DNA from 4 places in the Marinomonas primoryensis genome. Region 2 is predicted to be linked to each of the others. Evidence: predicted binding sites of a transcription regulator. Region 2 holds the regulator's gene; each other region holds the start of a gene.
The links. Region 2 encodes LexA, which represses DNA repair genes until DNA is damaged. Its sites were predicted from a motif close to TACTGTNTANNTANACAGTA; they were not measured.

Region 1 (4,623 bases), 380 kb from region 2:
CCACATTGGTGTTAACGCGCATTCGCCCAACTCACCAGAGATCCACATTTCGCTGTCTTGAATCGTGACATTTAGCTGCATAGAGCGCGTACAAATTTTCGCCAAAGCTTGTACTTGTACTTCTGAAAACTGCAACACTCGCATGTTATCAAAACGGCTATTTTTGCCTTTATTTTGTTCCCACCAAATATCTGATTTGTCATTATAGTTCACGACCACTACTTGTTGAGCACGCCCACAGGCTTTTCGTAAACGCTTTTCATCTGGCTGACCTAGTTCCACCCACAGTAAAATTTCATCGGAATAATTCTTCTGCCAAAGATCTGGCTCATCTTCTGTGCTAATTCCCTTAGAAAAACCTAACTGTTCACCGCCTTCTTTTTCATCTGCTAACAAAGCAAACGCCGCCAAGCGAACCATCATTCGCTCTTCGGTTTCAGAAGGGTGTAATGCCAAGGTTAAATCATAACTTTGGTAATGGTTTCGGTCCATATCAGACACTTGAACCGATGCTTTATAAACTGTTGCTTTTGTCGCCATGGGGGGTCTACTACACTGATTAAATACAAAAAAAGGACAATAAAAATCGCGATGAATTGTACAGCAAAAAGCAGCAGCAATATCATCACCAGCCAATTGTTTTTATGACAAAAAGAGGCCAGCAAAAAAAACAAAATAAAAAAACATTATTTCGATATAAGCAATTGACATAAGGCATGAAAAAAGGCTCAATCGAGGAGCTCAAAGAGCAAAAATTACACAATTGAATACCACACAAAGATGAAGGAGAAGACAGATGACTAAACAAACACTGAATCATTATGCTTCTTCGATGGCGACTTGCTATTCACGAATTCGCTCAACTTTGTCCACGCGTTCAATGCCTGTGTAATTCACTATTGACCGCGGAATTTACGCGGTCACTTCTATAAAAAAGCCTCGTAAGTTCCGCCAATAACACTAATTTGGAGAACATTTATGAGTATCATTGCCCTATTCAACGCAGCCAAAGACTACTTCGAAACTCGCCGCACCAACCAAGTTTTTCGTCAACTTGACGACCACTACTTAAAAGACATTGGTTTCTATCGTGACAACGGGCACATTCGTCCATTAGCGGGTAACAAAGACATCGAAAAGACAGTAATAGGAAAGTCTCAAATTCCGCCGGGAGAGCAACCGAGCGACGGATAATTCGATCGTCACCATAGAAGGCTCTAAAGTGACGGTAAAACACTAGGCTGGATGGCCAATACGCCTTTCACTACCATGTAGTGAAAGGCGTTTTTATTACAATAGATAAATGTTAACCACGATCTAACTGACGAACCACACTGGTCACAACGCCAAATATTTCTAAGCTCGACGTTTCTGATGTGACAACAGGAGCAGCGCTTGCCGCATAGGCTTTGTTTTTAGGTCGAAGCAGTACATCAGGTTTTAACTCCAATATCATGACCGACATCTTGCCATGCTCATAGGCAATAACAATATCCCCATGGCGAGCCGTTAATGAACGATCCGCTACTAACACGTCACCCGTTTGAATATCGACTTTGGCAATCGATTCACCTTGAGCTCGTACAAAAAAGGTCGACGTCGGGTTTTGAATACATAAGGTATTAAGGTCCAAAGATTTATCTTTAGACGGCTGACTCTTCGGAGAAAGCTTAGCTGACTCCGAGTAAAGAGGAATTCGGATACTGTTTGCCGCAATGAAAGCAGCAGACTCTGAAGAACCAAGATACGAAACGCGCATAAAAAAACACTCAAACTGTATATCTGTACAGTATGATTTAAACACCGCGAATAACCTAGTAAATTTTAATAAACAAACACAATTAAACGACGATTGAACAGATTAGAAACACCATCATAATGATTCTGTTTAATTAACACTCAAGATATCCTTTCATGATCTTGCAGAAGCTCACTTTCAGTTACTTCCCCCTTAGTTACTAACGAGGCTCGCCGTATATATTTGGCAGGGCAACGCTTATGGACATGTAACCAGTTCCAAACATGAGCTTGTTTCACACCTAACATTCGAGCAAGTGCCGTTTGACTTCCTACAACTACGACTACTTTTGCAATGGCTGACATATAACCTCCTTAACAACCTTTACTGTATATGATAACAGTTTTTATTGTTTGTCAAATACAGATAAAGTTGTAATCATTAGGAAATGACTATCGCTGAACGTGTTAAGAAAAAAAGAACAGAACTAGGACTAACTCAAGCAGAGTTAGCAAAACGTGTTGGCATTACACAGCAATCGCTGCAAAAAATCGAGGACGGCAGAACACAAAATCCTCGAAAATTAATAAGCCTATCTAAAGAGATTGGCTGTGACCCTGAGTGGTTATTACTTGGAACGGCGTGCGAAGTTAGAGAAAATCTGTCCAGTTATAACAATGGCACCCCTTCCCAGCAGTCACTATTAGATAATCAGCGACCTATTATTACCGCTTTGCAAGCAGCGGCATGGCCAGCACACAAAAATCTAAGCAATCATTCGGAATGGTTAGATTCACCTATTGAGACATCTAGAAATGCATTTTGGCTAACAGTAGTTGGCGACAGCATGACGTCGGTTTCCGGCATTAGTATTCCAGAAGGATACCTTATCCTTGTTGAACCAAATCAAAACGCCAAAAATGGTGATTTGATTGTTGCCAATACCGAAGGCAACAACGAAGTTACCTTTAAAAAGCTCGTCATAGACGCAGGTCAAATCTACTTAAAACCATTAAATCCCAATTACCGACCGATTGAAGTATCTAAAAAAGTCAATATTATTGGCGTTGTCAAACAAGCAAGAGCCCTCTTTTAAGCCACCCAGCAAGCACAAAACTCCTAGCAAGCCCTAGCTAATTAAGAAATCTTAAACTGTAAATTGTTGACAAACTAACAACATAAACTGTATTTTTAATATCGCCTACAACCAATAAAGGAATGGAATCATGCTCGTAGTCACTCGACGCCCCGGCGAGAAAATCATTATCGGAGACGATACGGAAATCATGGTGATCAGTGTACAAGGCCCTCAAGTTCGCATTGGCATTAAAGCACCAAAAGATGTGAGCGTTCATCGAGAAGAAATTTATAACCGAATTCAATCCTCCCAGGCACAAAAAACGGATCCATCTAATCAAAAAACAAACACTGCGAGCTCGTCGCTGTAAAATGGGTCTATACCACCTAGTAAGTTCTGGGAAGCCCCTCGGTCTGATTGACTTGCGCTTAAATGCAATTAGTAAAAACGACTTGTAACACGGTTACGTCCTGCGTTTTTTGACTCGTACATAGCAAGGTCGGCGCGCTTGAATGCATCTCCTTCCTCCATTGTATGATTCCAATTAGAAACACCAAGCGAAATAGTAATGGGTCTAGCAATTTGCGGTATCACTTCTTGCGCCACAAGCACGCGTATTTCTTCGGCTAAGTCTATCGCGTGCTGTGGTTTTTTACCTGGCAGTATTACTATAAACTCCTCCCCACCTGAACGGATTAAAATCCCCTCATCATTTATTTTTTGACTGACTATTCTGGTAAGAGCTTTAAGCACGTCATCGCCAACATCATGGCCAAACTCATCATTTACGTATTTAAAATGGTCAATATCAAAGAAAATCACACTAAAGGGCGTCAACTGCGCAACCAAATCTGCAACAAGCTCATCCATTGCACGACGGTTCATCAAACCAGTTAAAGCGTCTTTTTTTCGATCTTCATCAAACCTAGACACTTTATCATTCAAAAAATCGATTTCCTTCCGAATGACTTTTTTAAGTAAATACGCTTCATAAAACCAAGCTTTTATTTTGATCGTTCTATCTCGATTTGTTGTACTTTGAGCTAATTGACGAAGGGGCCTAGCAATAAAATAAGCCGAGCCGACAATAAAGGTAAGGATAAGAATTTGCATAGGGATAGCCTGCTTCATCACTAACCATAGCTGTCTATCTAGCTCCTTCAAGACTGTGGCTCGTGGACTTTGAGCAACAATCCCCCAACCTGACTCTTTAACATACGCGTAGCCAGTGACCATAGGAACGCCTTTTGAATTAACAACTTCCAACGAGCCACTTTGACCTTTTGTAACGCGATTTATAACCTCGTTATTGGTTACCTTTTCCCCTATTCGGTTTTTCAATGGATGGTAAATGAGGTCTTTCTGTGGTGATACAACGTAGACATAAGAACCATCCACATAGCCATGCTGTGAGAGTAAACGATCCAAAAATCGGTTTTCGTGAAGGTAGATAGTTCCCAGCAAGTCACCAATATACTCACCGGTTTTACTAAATATTGGGTGTGATAAAAAAGAGAGGTAAGTTCCTGTGGGTCCAGTAATAGGACCAATGAATTTCGCTGAGCTATCTTCAAAGTTACTGGTTATAGAATCGCTTAAACGGCTGCCTTCTAAACCTATGAATTTTGGTGAAATAGATAGAATTACACCATTTCGGTCCAATATAGAGACAGAATTAAAACCTTGACTCATATTTCTAATTTGGTCTAACCCTGATTGTAATTCAGCAGGTTGAATGACTTTACGCTCTAACATAGGAGCGACAAATACAGCACCAGTGCCCAACTGAGATTTAGCATTTTCTAAA
Region 2 (4,623 bases):
GCAAAATACTTGGTTAGCAGTCGTGAAGATAAACCGACCAGTAGTAAACCGTCTGCGCCATTTATTACTTCTACGCTTCAGCAGGCGGCTAGCACGCGTTTGGGTTATGGTGTTAAGAAGACCATGATGTTGGCGCAGCGCTTGTATGAAGGCGGTTATATTACTTACATGCGTACCGATTCGACAAACCTGAGTGTTGATGCTGTTGAGGCCTTACGAGGTTATATCTCATCCACTTACGGCGATAAGTATTTGCCTGAAGAGCCTATTCGTTACAGTAGCAAAGAAGGCGCTCAAGAAGCGCATGAGGCAATTCGACCTTCTGACGTTACAGTGCGTGTTGATGATTTGCTTGGCATGGAGAAAGATTCGCATCGTTTATACGATTTGATCCGAAGCCAATTCATGGCATGTCAAATGACGCCAGCGCAATACACATCAACCACCATTACAGTAAGCAGTGGCGAATACGAGTTCAAAGCCAAAGGACGTATTTTGCGTTTTGATGGTTATACTCGCGCTATGCAAACCGTGGTTAAAAAAGGCGAAGACAACATTTTGCCTGATGTTGCTAAGGGGGAGTTTTTATCCCTCAACGAACTGTTAGCTGAGCAGCATTTTACTAAGCCCGTGGCACGTTTCAGTGAAGCAAGTTTGGTAAAAGAGTTAGAGAAACGTGGTATTGGTCGTCCGTCCACGTACGCATCTATCATTTCTACGATTCAAGATCGTGGTTATGTTCGCGTTGAAAATCGTCGGTTTTATGCAGAAAAAATGGGTGATATTGTCACTGAGCGTTTGGTTGATAGCTTTGGTTCGTTAATGAATTTTAGCTTCACGGCTCAAATGGAAGAGCAGCTGGATGATATTGCTGAAGGTCATAAAGATTGGATTAAAACGCTAAATGCGTTCTATAAAGACTTTAGTGGTGTTTTGGCCAAAGCCGAAGCACCAGATGGCGGCATGATGCTAAATGAGCCGACACCAACGGACATTGAATGTCCGACATGTTCTCGACCTATGCAGATTCGCACAGCGAGTACTGGTGTATTTATGTCATGTTCTGGATACGCATTACCGCCAAAAGAGCGCTGTAAGGCAACTATTAACCTTATTCGTGGGGATGACGTTGTTGCGGTTGATGACGAAGAGGGCGAATCTAAAGCTCTAATTAATAAGCACCGCTGTACTATTTGCGGTTCAGCGATGGACAGCTACTTGATGGATGAGCATCGCAAGCTTCATGTTTGCGGTAATAACCCATCTTGCTCAGGTTATGAAGTAGAGCAGGGCACATTTAAGATAAAAGGCTACGATGGGCCTTTGCTAGAATGTGATAAATGCTCTTCTGATATGCAGTTAAAAACAGGGCGCTTTGGTAAGTACTTCGGATGTACCAATGAAGAGTGTAAAAATACACGTAAATTATTGAAGAGTGGTGAGGCTGCGCCACCCAAAATGGACCCTGTTCCAATGCCGGATCTTGCTTGTCAAAAAGTTGAAGATCATTATATTTTACGTGATGGTGCGACAGGTTTGTTTTTGGCGGCGAGTCAGTTCCCTCGTAAACGAGAAACGCGCGCGCCCCTTGTAAAAGAATTGCTTCCCTATATGGATCAAATAGATCCCAAATACCATTTCTTTGCCAAAGCCCCTGTGGCGGATGGTGATGGTCTCCCAACTGTTATTCGCTATAGCCGTAAAACTAAGGAGCAATATGTGATGACAGAAGAGGACGGCAAGCCAACTGGCTGGAAAGCCTACTTCGTTGGTTCTAAATGGGTCATCGAGGAAGGTAAGAAGAAGAAATGAGTAGTGTAAGTTTTGCTAGCCTAACGAACCAAAAGATAGATACGGCAAGGCGCTTTATTAAACAAAGCCAAAACAGTGAAGAAAAGTGGTTGGGTGTAGGGTTGGAAAGCTCGGCTATTTTTCAGTTAAGAAGTGCGCTGAATGGTTTATTGAAAGAAGTTTCCTCTGCCTATTCATTATCTGGGTCGTTGGATGTCGCTAAATTATTAGCTGAAGCGGAAACGAAGCAAATGATGGTGCCCGTGTTAAGTGAGCTGAGTGGCTTGTTATCTCGCTCAGACTCTTGGTGCTCTCAGTTGCATCAAGCTTACTTGGTTCAGCTAGAGTGTTGTGCTGCTAGGTCTATTGTTGAAGATGATAATGTCATCGGACGTGGAAGTGACGCGGGCGCTTCGGTTGGCTTTTACTTGGCTAATTTAGTTGAGTTAGTATTACGTTTTAGAGAAGAGTCATCAGAGTATTGAATATGAAAGAGTCCTACCTAGAAATTGTTGAGCTGGATAACGGCGATATTGTGCTCAGACCGGCCAGTGAAGACGGAGAGGAAACAATGCCATTGGCAACCTTGCAGATATCGGATGACACAAGATCTTCTTTACAGGATCGTTATTTTGAACTGGCAAAATGCATGTTTCATGCGGGTATTGATTTTGTTTATTCGGAGGAGACTTATTTTGATGAAGAGTCCGGATATCTTGAAGATGAAGATTTACGACCGAAGATACTGCATTGAACTTTAGGAATATAGTTAAGGTAAAAGGCGAAGCGATGGCTTCGCCTTTTTGTTGAGCGCTAAATTCCTTGGCGGATAACGCCGACGGAAAGACCTTCAATAACAAACTCTTCGCTTTCTAGGTCGACGATAATGTCATTGAAGTCTTCATTTTCTGGAATGAGTCGAACAATGCTGCCATTTTGTTCAAATCGCTTTACCGTCACTTCGTCGCCTATTCGAGCAACGACGATTTGGCCATTTTGAACGGTGGTGGTTTTATGAACAGCTAAAAGATCGCCTTCCATAATGCCAATGTTTTTCATGCTTGTTCCAGAAACAGAGAGAAAATAGTCTGCTTTTGGAGAAAACATGCTTGCTGGTATGTTGACGTGAGAGGCAATGTTTTCCTGAGCAAGAATCGGATAACCTGCAGCGACCTTTCCTATAATAGGCAGTCCAAGGTCTTCTGGTTCGTCGTTCGACGCTTGATTAACTAAGCGAATCCCACGAGAGGCGCCCGAGAGCATTTCAATAGCCCCTTTTCTACACAAGGCTTTTAGATGTTCTTCGGCGGCATTGGGGGATTTAAACCCAAGTCGACGAGCTATTTCAGCTCTGGTTGGTGGAAAACCAGTTTCACTAATAAATTCGCGAATGGTTTCTAGTACGTCAGATTGTCTTTTGGTTAATTTAATCATAGGTTATCTGGTTGTTTATACAGTAACTGTTATTATATACAGTATTCTTAACTAATCTCAATGATATAAATGCTTTCAGATGAACTAAAAAAACAAATACAACTTGCTTACCGAGCCTCTTTAGAGGCGAAGTCCCATAAACCAAGGGCTGGCCAGCGGGAAATGATAGGCGCCATCGCACGAACTTTGGGTAATATAAAACAAGGTAGTGAGGGTGAGCGACTCGATGAAAAACATGTCGCGGTCATTGAGGCAGGCACAGGCACAGGCAAAACTTTGTCTTATTGCTTGGCTGCAATCCCTATTGCGAAAGCTCGAGGCCTTAAATTAATCATATCTACTGCCACGGTGGCGCTACAAGAGCAGATTCTTCATAAGGAGTTGCCAGATCTACTTGAGCATACTGAGTTGAGTTTTAAATACACACTGGCGAAAGGGCGAGGGCGCTATTTGTGTCTGAATAACCTTGAAGGCTTTTTAAGCTCAGAAGAACAGGCCATGGAAGACATGTTCGCTGGTCTTTTTGAGCAACACCTTAACTCGGATGATGTAAACACAGCTCTTTATCAAGAAATGGACACCGCCTTGGGAAAAGGTGAATGGGATGGCGATAAAGATAATTGGGCAGGAATTATTCGCGATCAAGATTGGCGTCGCTTAACCACCGATCACCAACAGTGTACAAATCGAAATTGTGCTAACTATTCTGCGTGTCCGTTTTTTAAAGCGAGAGCCGAGATTGAAGTAGCAGATGTTATAGTGGCGAACCATGATTTGGTGCTAGCCGACTTGTCTCTGGGTGGTGGTGCAATACTGACACCCCCAAAAGAAACTATTTATGTATTTGATGAGGGTCATCATCTTCCAGATAAAGCGATAGGTCACTTTCGGCATGAAGTGCGTTTGCAGCAAAGTATTGCTTGGCTTCGTCAGCTTGAGAAAAACTTGGTCAACTTGAAGCAGGAGTTGACAGATGATGTCAGCCTTACTGGGCAGTTGTTGCTAAAAGTTCCGCAGCAAATACAAAGTATTGTGAATTTCATCCAATACGCACAGCAGGGTCTAGCCCCTTATATTCAAGGGTTAGGCTTGGATCAAGAGAATAATCAGCATCGTTTTGAATTTGGTCTCGTTCCGGATGAACTTCGTCAGTTGGCGTACAGCCTGCAAACGTCTTATCAAAAGTTGTTTAAAAACATCGAAAGTATCCAAGACGAATGTAAAAAGACCAAACAAAATGAAGGCATGGGAGTGACATCGGAAACGGCAGAGACTTGGCAGCCTATATTGGGCGTCATTCTCGGGCGACTAGAGCAAAGTGTGGGCTTGTGGCGCTTATATTCTACAGTCGATGATCAAAATTATCCGCCTAATGCTCGTTGGCTGATTTTGTCTGGG
Region 3 (4,623 bases), 1.4 Mb from region 2:
GAAATGCCGCATGAAATTGTCATCGTTAAGCAGTTCATTACAGGCATCTTGAATCGCTTTAGCAATTTCCGGTGAGAGGCATTTAAGCGTTTCATTCGCACGCGCAGCAGCGGCTTTGATCAATATAAGGGAGCGGATAAACGCGTCTGGAAGTGCTTCGCCACTAATAGGAAAGTTATTAATCGCACGTTGGGTTTGAGCACCGTAAAGCGCCTCTTCTGGCACGTCTAGTTCACCCATACTGTCTTTTTCAATGCGCATTTTCATTCTTTAATGGTGTCCTTATTGTTCGAAGGAAGAGGTAAAGTAATAACTCAGAACCCGTAGACTATGTTCCATTTTGAAGTAGTTTCTCGCGTCTTGATACGTCACGATTAAACGCTTGAGATTAGACAAAGGTAAATACACTTTATCCAAACAGGTCTGACGCCAATGATGAGCAATATTAGTGTCACAAACCGTATCTAGTAACACATTAAACACACGCTGATGCAACAATACGGCATCGGTGATATCCAAGCGTTCCGCATATTCTTCCGTAAGATTTAAATAATAGTAGAGCAATTCCGGCGAATCTGCACATTGACCTGCTTGAATGGTTTGCTCAAGTACTGAAAATGGTACCAAATAGCGACTCATCGCGCTGCCCTCCAAATAATACAAATGATAACTATTATCAATAATGTGTATGAATGGCAATCCTGTCAAGGTGTTGATAACGATTCTTATTAATTATTACTGTTTTTTACTCTATCCTGATAAGCATCAGTATAAAAAAGCCTCGAATAAAATGAAAAAGCCCCTGCTACATTAAAGTAACAAGGGCTTTCATTTAACCATTCATTCCGTCTATAGGAATTTAATGCTTAATGATGATGACCACCAACGCCATGAGAATGACCATGCGCAATTTCATCATTGGTGCCTTCACGCGCATCGACTATCTGAATATTGAACGTCAAGTCTTTACCTGACAATGGATGATTAAGATCCACTGTCGCATGCTTCAATCCGGCTTTAATAATAGTAACTTGGCGCATGCCTTGGTCCGTTTTCACCATAGCCACCATGCCTGTTTTCCAACGCTTCGCACCCTGCAAGTGTTTAATCGGCATTTGCTGCGTGCGATCTTCATGGCGTTCACCGTAAGCGTCAGCACACGCTACCGTCACTTCAAACTCATCACCCACTGCTTTTCCTTCCATGGCTTTTTCTAAACCTGGAATGACATTACCGTGACCATGAAGGTAGGTCGCAGGATCTTTGCCCGCAGACGTTTCGATAAGCTCTTCGCCGTGACGCAAAGTATAATGAAATTGGACGACTTGGTTGTCTGCAATCGACATGCTGTTTCCTCATTTAAATTCAATAATTAAGCGTGACTGCTCATTTTATGGCGGCATTATAAAGGCTGTGAAGAAACTTACCTAGACCCTTATTCAGTCTCTTTCACTAAAAAATAGACAGCTCTAATGAATCTTCTTTAATAATAATGTTCTTTACTAACGCCGCAGCGGTTTTTTCGAAAGGAGAGTGATTTAACACATAAACGGGGTGCTCATCAAAATACTCAACGAGTGCTTTTTCGAAATCACCATGCAAAGAGCCCAGCGTTGAACGCAGCACTTTGTCATTAAAGCTTGAGCCTTCTACATTAATTTTAGTGATTTTTGGCGCCACTAAATACAATCGATCTTCTTCAATTCGCACACCCGATTCAAACGAAGGACTTACTTTTGTGGTTAACGAAAAGGTCTGACCAAAAGCCGTCAATGTCCCCGTCATATTGCTGATCAAATCCACCAATACTAAGCCACCGTCGCGTTCGGTAAAATCCACATCGGCAGAGTCGATGAGCAAATCAAGATTGAGTGTATTATTGTCTAACGTTAGCTTTATATGGTTTTTTTGAGGCTGAGCGAGCTGCTTCGCTACTTCTTGATTCACTTCTGCTTCACCAACACGGAAACTATTACATCCAGTTAATAGTAACGATGCAACGACCAGAACACCGACGCTAACTATATGGTCTAATCTCATTATTCTCTCCCAGTCACATCGACAGCCATGCTGCGCATTTCAAACCAAAATCGCATAAAATCTTCTGTTACTTTTTGCTCAATATCGACGGCTTCTTCAGTGGGACAAAACAAAGAAACCGTAAAAACGTTAAAGCCCTCTGGGGTCGTAGTGATGCGTACTCGCGGCTCTGGGCCGGAAATCTTAATGTCCAATCGCTTCTCGATTAAGCTGTTATAACGGGTCGCTACCTCATGAAAATGTTCGCTGTATTCTCGAATTCTCTCGAGTATCTGCTCTTTAATAGCAAACAGGTTTACGTCATCGGTATTGCGACAAACAGAAAAGGTATGCGTCACATAACGACGCATATAGTTCAAGTTTTGCACCGTATGAACCAATAAAACACTGTTCGGCACTACTGTAGTACGCCCTGTGTAAGTGTAGCTCCCGCCTTTTAAATCCACTTCAAACAACGTCGTTGAAAGCCAATCACTGTCCGTGACTTCGCCTTCATAATTAGCAATACGGATCCAATCTCCAACCTGATAAGGCCGTGTGCTCGCGCGATAAAATGCACCAACGATACAGGCGATAAATTCTTTTGTTGCGATGACCAACGCCACCATAAAGGCAGCGATCGAAATCGCGATATTTTGTAATTCAGATGACCAAATTAGAATAAAGCCAACAACTAAAAAAAGGTTAAATATGTTATCGACCGTATTGATTCTCTGACGCTTTTTATCGTGTTCAATATTCTGATTCACACGAATCATACGTTTCGTGTAACGACGCACAATATAAAACAGTAAAGCCCAAGAAATGGTTAACGCAATTTCAACATGGTCTGTAATGATAGAAAAATCTAATTGGGATAAATCGAGTTGCATAAAAACCGTTTCCTTCATCAAGAGCGCCACTTTAACAATCATTACTCAGATCAACAAATAAAAGCACTAGACAAGAGGGAAAATAACACTGTATATTTATACAGTATATTATTTCACGAGGTGGATCATGCCTGTAATTATCAAATATGTTGTAGAACGCGATGGAATCGAAAAAATGACGTTTACTTCAAAAACGGAAGCCGATGCGTACGATAAATTGTTGGATACGGCCGAAGCGCTGTATGAAATATTGGATCAAAGCAATCTAGCCGGTGACCATAGTCAAAAGGAAGCACTCTCCATGTACCTAGCGGAGAACAAAGAATCGCTCTTAGACGTTTTAGGTACCAAAAAGAAAGCCCCCCAAAAGTCTAAAAAAACCAACAGTAAAGCAACAAATGCTCAGCTTGACCTGACCGAATCACCGTCTAAAAAAGCCCTAGAAGATCTGGTTATAGAACCGGATGAAGAAGCGGTTTACGACGAAGATGAAAACACCGTCGTATTTGATGATGAAGAGGTAAGCGACTTCGTTGAAAGTGATGCCGCATAATGCGGCATCAAATACCGCTGCCAGCCATTTCTAATGATCGCCGTCGTCATAAGCACAATTAATACTCAGAGCCTTTGCATCAAGGGCTTTTATTTCTCGATCTAAATCCTGACGCTCCAAAAAAATTCTCTCCAACGCGCGCTCTCACGTATACTTTACATCGTACTTCCTCACCCTTTTTTTAATCAGGACTTTTAATGAAGCCTACCGACTCGCCTAAAAACACTGTCGATAAAAACATGCTCGGCGTCTTTCGCTATAGCCGTCGGGCGATCAATTTGGTGTGGCAGACGTCTCCCTCTCTTACCATTGGGCTCACACTCGCCACCTTGATTGCAGGCGTACTACCTGCCGCGATGGCCTACGTCGGACAGTTGATTGTGGACGCTGTATTAGCGGCCATGGAAAGCTACAAGCAAGACCAAGTATTGCACTATGAAACAGCACTTAACTATGTGGTGCTAGAAGGGATATTGGTTCTTATCATTGCCGCGGCACAGCGAGCATTAACGGCGCAGCAAGCCATTCTACAAGGTTTATTAGGTCAAAAAGTTAACTTGATGATCTTAGAAAAAGCCCAAAGCCTAACCCTGTCTCATTTTGAAGACTCTGAGTTTTACGACAAGCTTGTCCGCGCTCGACGCGAAGCATCAAGCCGGCCGCTCGCCTTGGTCAATAAAACTTTTTCGTTACTTCAAAATGCCATTTCTTTATCAAGTTTTGCGGTTTTACTCTGGCATTTTTCGCCATGGGCATTAGCTTTGCTAATCTGTGGCGCGCTGCCCTCTTTTATCGCCGAAGCAAAGTTTTCTGGCGATGCTTTTTTGATGTTCCGCTGGCGCTCGCCCGAAGTCCGACAGCAAAACTATTTAGAAACGTTACTGGCTCGGGAAGACAACATAAAAGAAGTTCGCCTTTATCAGCTGGGAGAGCGTTTTTTACAGCGCTACTCTGAAATTTTCCTCAAACTGTTTAAAGAAAGTAAGCGCCTTATTCTTCGAAGAGAAACCTGGGGCTTTGCTCTTGGTGTCATCAGCACACTGGTATTTTATGGTGCCTACGGCTGGATTGTCAGCGACACTATTATTGGTGCGATCACATTAGGTCAAATGACCATGTATTTACTCTTATTCAAGCAAGGCCAAAGCTCTGTTTCAG
Region 4 (4,623 bases), 1.6 Mb from region 2:
ACTCTCTTACGTTATAGTGAGTGTGAAGGGCTTAAACTGCAGAGTTTAAGCCCTTTTTTGAATTTCTTGTTACTGTAACTGAACATTCCCAAGCATTTCACGAGCGTGCGCTAAGGTTTGCTCTGTAAGTTCTAGTCCACCTAATAGGCGTGCAATTTCGTGAGTGCGTTCTTGGTCCTTTAACAATGCCACTTGTGAAGATGTTGCTTCATCCGCAACTAATTTACTGACGCGTAGGTGTTGATTGCCTTGCGCAGCGACTTGAGCTAAATGAGTAACACAGAAAACTTGTCCGCGTTTGCCAACAGAGCGAAGCATGCGGCCGACCACTTCGGCGATACCGCCACTGATACCAACGTCTACTTCGTCAAATACCAAGGTCGGAATAATCGATGTGTGCGCGGTGACCACTTGGATACCTAAGCTGATTCGTGACAACTCACCGCCTGATGCCACTTTGCGTAGTGGTTGAGCTGGCTGCCCTGGGTTGGAGGCGATCATGTATTCGATGTCTTCAAAGCCGTTAGCCGTCACTTGATTAAGTGGTTGGCACTGAATAAAGAAACGGGCATGGGGCATACCTAAGCCATGAACTTGTTCTTCCACTTTTTGAGCGAGGTCGTCTTTCGCTGTGATGCGCTTCTCGGTCAATGTTGTGGCAAGTGCAGTTAGGTTTTCGTAGGCTTGTTCTTCTTTTTCTTTTAGTGACTCTAAGCTTTCTTCACTGCCTTGTAGGCTATTCAGTTCTGTTTCGACACTTTCTCGCAATATTAAAAGTGTTTCTGGGAGTGTCCTATGTTTTCGAGCCGTTTCATAAATATCGGATAAGCGCTGCTCTACCTCGGTAAGGCGTTCTGGGTTTTGCTCCAGCGTATCTTGGTAATGATGTAAACTATCTGCGGCTTCTTGGGCTTGAATAAGCGCGGTGTTCATCATTTCGAGCGCGCTTTCGAGCTCTTTGGTGGTAGGGTTGATTTGGTTAGCGCTATTAATGGCTTGATGTAATAAAGAGCAAACGTTGCCTTCGTCGCTGTCAATCAAAATGCCACTGGCTTGATAGGCTTTAAATTGCGAATCAGCAATGTTGGATAAAAAGGCTTGTTCGTTTTCCAGTGCTTCAATCTCACCTTTTTGCAGATCGAGTTGCTGGAATTCTTGAGCTTGATAGGCGAGGAGTTGAATTTTAGCATTTTGTTCAGATGAACGATTTTGTTGAGCAGACAGCTCTTCTTTTAGCTGTCGCCAGACAGTGTATTGCTGGTTTACTTTTTTACTTAAGTCAGTCAACTGGCCATAGGCATCAAGTTGTTGCCTTTGTGCATTCTTTTTTAATAAAGACTGATGTTCGTGTTGTCCATGAATATCAACAAGTTGACTGCCCACTTCTTTTAAATCGCTTAAGGTACAAGGGCGACCATTTATATACGCTTTCGAACGGCCTTCCTTGCTGATGACGCGACGTAGTATGCAATGTTGGTCATGTTCTAGGTCTCTTTCCTCAAGCCATTTATGAACATGAGGGTATTGCTGTATATCGAAGCTGGCGCTGATGTCAGCTCTTTTTTCACCATGCCTTACAACCGCGGCGTCAGTACGATCGCCTAAGCATAAAGACAAGGCGTCCACCATAATGGACTTACCGGCGCCCGTTTCACCTGAAATCACGGTCATGCCTTTTTTGAATTCCAGCTCTAGGGATTCAACAATGGCGAAGTTGGAGATAGCGATACTGGTCAGCATAGAGTGCTCCGAAATAGAAAATATTTTATATGGTTATTTATACAGTAGTTGGTTGTTTTTTGACAAGTCTAGTTCGCAAATTTAATTCCCATGAAATTAATGCGGTTTTAGTATTGAAAGGTAAAAAGCTGTCCCCATATAACCAGCACAGAGAAAGAATTGTTTCTGTTATTTGGAGTTAAAGAATGAGTGAGCAGCAAAAAAATCCTAATCTAGACGCGGAGCAAGTTTTGAAAAGCGAAACGCAAAACGAAACAGTAGAAGAACTTTTGGAGCCTGAAGTAGAGCTTTTAGAGGAAGTTACTGAAAATGATGAGCTTGCAAAAGCATTAGAAGAAGTCGCTCAGTATAAAGAAGCGGCACTTCGAGCTCATGCCGATGCGCAAAATGTGCGCCGTCGTGCGGAGCAAGATGTTGAAAAGGCGCATAAATTTGGCGTCGAAAAATTTGCGAAAGCAATTGTAGGTGTTGCGGATAATCTTGAGCGAGCGCTGACATCGGCCCCTGAAACAGGTGAATCAGACCCTGTTCGTGAAGGTGTTGAGCTTACGCTAAAAGATTTGCTTGAAACCTTAGCGCGTTTTGAGGTGGCCGTGGTTGATCCACATGGCGAACCTTTCGACCCAGCATTGCATCAAGCGATCACCATGATGCCAAATCCTGAGTTAGAGCCAAACACGGTAATGGATGTTGTGCAAAAAGGTTATACGCTTCATGGCCGTCTATTGCGTCCAGCAATGGTTGTGGTTTCAAGCGCGGCTTAAATTGCCTGTCATTTTTTTGACACTAAGCGCTTGAAATATAAAAAAGCGGACCCAAATACAGAATCATCATTGTAATAAACGAATTTATTGGAGAGACAAACCATGGGTAGAATCATTGGTATTGATTTAGGTACAACGAACTCTTGTGTTGCCGTATTAGATGGCGAGAAAGCACGCGTAATTGAAAATGCTGAAGGCGATCGCACCACACCGTCCATCGTTGCTTATGCAGAAGACGGTGAAGTGTTAGTCGGTCAATCTGCTAAGCGTCAAGCGGTAACAAACCCAACAAACACTGTGTTTGCTGTTAAGCGTTTGATTGGTCGTAAGTTTAAAGACGATGTTGTTCAAAAAGACATCTCTATGGTGCCTTACAAAATCGTAGCTGCGGATAACGGTGATGCATGGGTAGAAGTGAAAGGCGAGAAAAGAGCGCCACCACAAATTTCTGCTGAAGTTCTTAAGAAAATGAAGAAAACAGCGGAAGACTTCCTAGGCGAAAAAGTAACAGAGGCGGTTATTACAGTACCTGCCTACTTCAACGATTCTCAGCGTCAAGCAACAAAAGACGCGGGTAAAATCGCTGGTCTAGAAGTGAAACGTATTATCAACGAACCAACGGCAGCGGCTTTGGCTTACGGCCTAGATAAAAGCACTGGCGACTCTACTATCGCGGTTTATGACCTTGGTGGTGGTACGTTCGATATTTCTATCATCGAAATCGCTGACGTAGATGGCGAGAAGCAATTCGAAGTACTGTCTACTAATGGCGATACTTTCTTAGGTGGTGAAGATTTCGATATGCGTATTATCGAATTTTTAGCGGCTGAGTTTAAAAAATCATCTGGTATCGATCTACATAACGATCCATTGGCACTACAGCGTTTAAAAGAAGCAGGCGAAAAAGCGAAAGTTGAGTTGTCTTCTTCTTCTCAGACAGAAGTTAACTTGCCTTACATCACAGCAGATGCGTCTGGCCCTAAACATTTGAACGTGAAATTGACACGTTCTAAGTTAGAGTCTTTGGTTGAAGAGCTTGTATTGAAATCTCTTGAGCCTTGTCGTCAAGCATTGAAAGATGCCGACCTGACAGCGGCTGACATCGATGATGTTATCTTGGTTGGTGGTCAAACACGTATGCCAATGGTTCAAGCGAAAGTAACTGAATTCTTTGGTAAAGAACCACGTAAAGACGTGAACCCAGATGAAGCCGTTGCAATTGGTGCTTCTATTCAAGGTGCGGTGCTTTCTGGTGATGTAAAAGACGTTCTTCTTCTAGACGTTACACCACTGTCTTTAGGTATCGAGACTATGGGCGGCGTGATGACGGCGCTGATCGAGAAAAATACGACGATTCCTACTAAGAAGTCTCAGACTTTCTCTACAGCAGAAGACAATCAAAATGCAGTGACTATCCATGCATTGCAGGGTGAGCGTAAACAAGCGTCTCAGAATAAATCTCTAGGTCGTTTTGACTTGGCTGACATTCCACCTGCTCCACGTGGCGTGCCACAAATCGAAGTAAGCTTCGATCTTGATGCCAACGGTATCTTGAGTGTGTCTGCGAAAGACAAAGCAACGGGTAAAGAGCAGTCTATTGTCATTAAATCTTCTTCTGGTTTGACTGACGAAGAAGTTGAAAAAATGGTTCGAGACGCTGAAGCGAATGTCGAAGAAGATCGCAAGTTCGAAGAACTTGTACAAGTTCGCAACACAGCTGACGGCATGATTCACGCTACTCGTAAAACTTTGGTTGATGCTGGCGACAAAGCAACAGCAGAAGAGAAAGAAGCGATTGAAACAGCGATCACTGAGCTTGAAGAGGCGCTAACGTCTAACGACAAAGAGAAGATCGAAGAGAAAACGAATGCGTTGACTCAAGCGTCTGGTACTTTGGCTCAGAAGATGTATGCAGAAGCAGAAGCCGGCGAACAGCCAGCTGAAGGCGAACAAGCTAAGTCTCAGGATGATGCGGTTGACGCCGAGTTCGAAGAAGTAAAAGACGATAAAAAATAAGCGTTAAACCTTATTTTTGCCCTTGTCAAAAAGGGTTGTTAATAGCGAACACGGTTTTAGGACCGTGTTTTGCTATTTGTAATGTCTTAGATTGACGACTTTG

Region 1: a site for LexA is predicted at 1,773-1,792, ahead of MP3633_RS11070 (S24 family peptidase). Genes of this name have one in related genera too.
Region 3: a site for LexA is predicted at 2,999-3,018, ahead of MP3633_RS19090 (YebG family protein). Genes of this name have one in related genera too.
Region 4: a site for LexA is predicted at 1,768-1,787, ahead of recN (DNA repair protein RecN). Genes of this name have one in related genera too.

What each region holds. Positions count from the first base shown of each region.
Region 1 is NZ_CP054301.1:2,387,982-2,392,604, forward strand. It holds gene MP3633_RS11060 (YaeQ family protein) at 1-540, opposite strand, end outside; gene MP3633_RS11065 (DUF1127 domain-containing protein) at 979-1,194, shown strand; gene MP3633_RS11070 (S24 family peptidase) at 1,307-1,759, opposite strand; gene MP3633_RS11075 (YdaS family helix-turn-helix protein) at 1,900-2,103, opposite strand; gene MP3633_RS11080 (LexA family protein) at 2,187-2,834, shown strand; gene csrA (carbon storage regulator CsrA) at 2,965-3,186, shown strand; gene MP3633_RS11090 (sensor domain-containing diguanylate cyclase) at 3,255-4,623, opposite strand, start outside.
Region 2 is NZ_CP054301.1:2,011,479-2,016,101, forward strand. It holds gene topA (type I DNA topoisomerase) at 1-1,812, shown strand, start outside; gene MP3633_RS09230 (DUF6586 family protein) at 1,809-2,276, shown strand; gene MP3633_RS09235 (hypothetical protein) at 2,279-2,545, shown strand; gene lexA (transcriptional repressor LexA) at 2,605-3,225, opposite strand; gene dinG (ATP-dependent DNA helicase DinG) at 3,295-4,623, shown strand, end outside.
Region 3 is NZ_CP054301.1:590,495-595,117, reverse strand. It holds gene MP3633_RS02720 (class II fumarate hydratase) at 1-267, opposite strand, end outside; gene MP3633_RS02715 (hypothetical protein) at 283-639, opposite strand; gene MP3633_RS02710 (FKBP-type peptidyl-prolyl cis-trans isomerase) at 867-1,346, opposite strand; gene MP3633_RS02705 (DUF1439 domain-containing protein) at 1,453-2,040, opposite strand; gene MP3633_RS02700 (mechanosensitive ion channel family protein) at 2,040-2,930, opposite strand; gene MP3633_RS19090 (YebG family protein) at 3,040-3,465, shown strand; gene MP3633_RS02690 (ABC transporter ATP-binding protein) at 3,663-4,623, shown strand, end outside.
Region 4 is NZ_CP054301.1:452,870-457,492, forward strand. It holds gene recN (DNA repair protein RecN) at 70-1,740, opposite strand; gene grpE (nucleotide exchange factor GrpE) at 1,926-2,504, shown strand; gene dnaK (molecular chaperone DnaK) at 2,607-4,520, shown strand.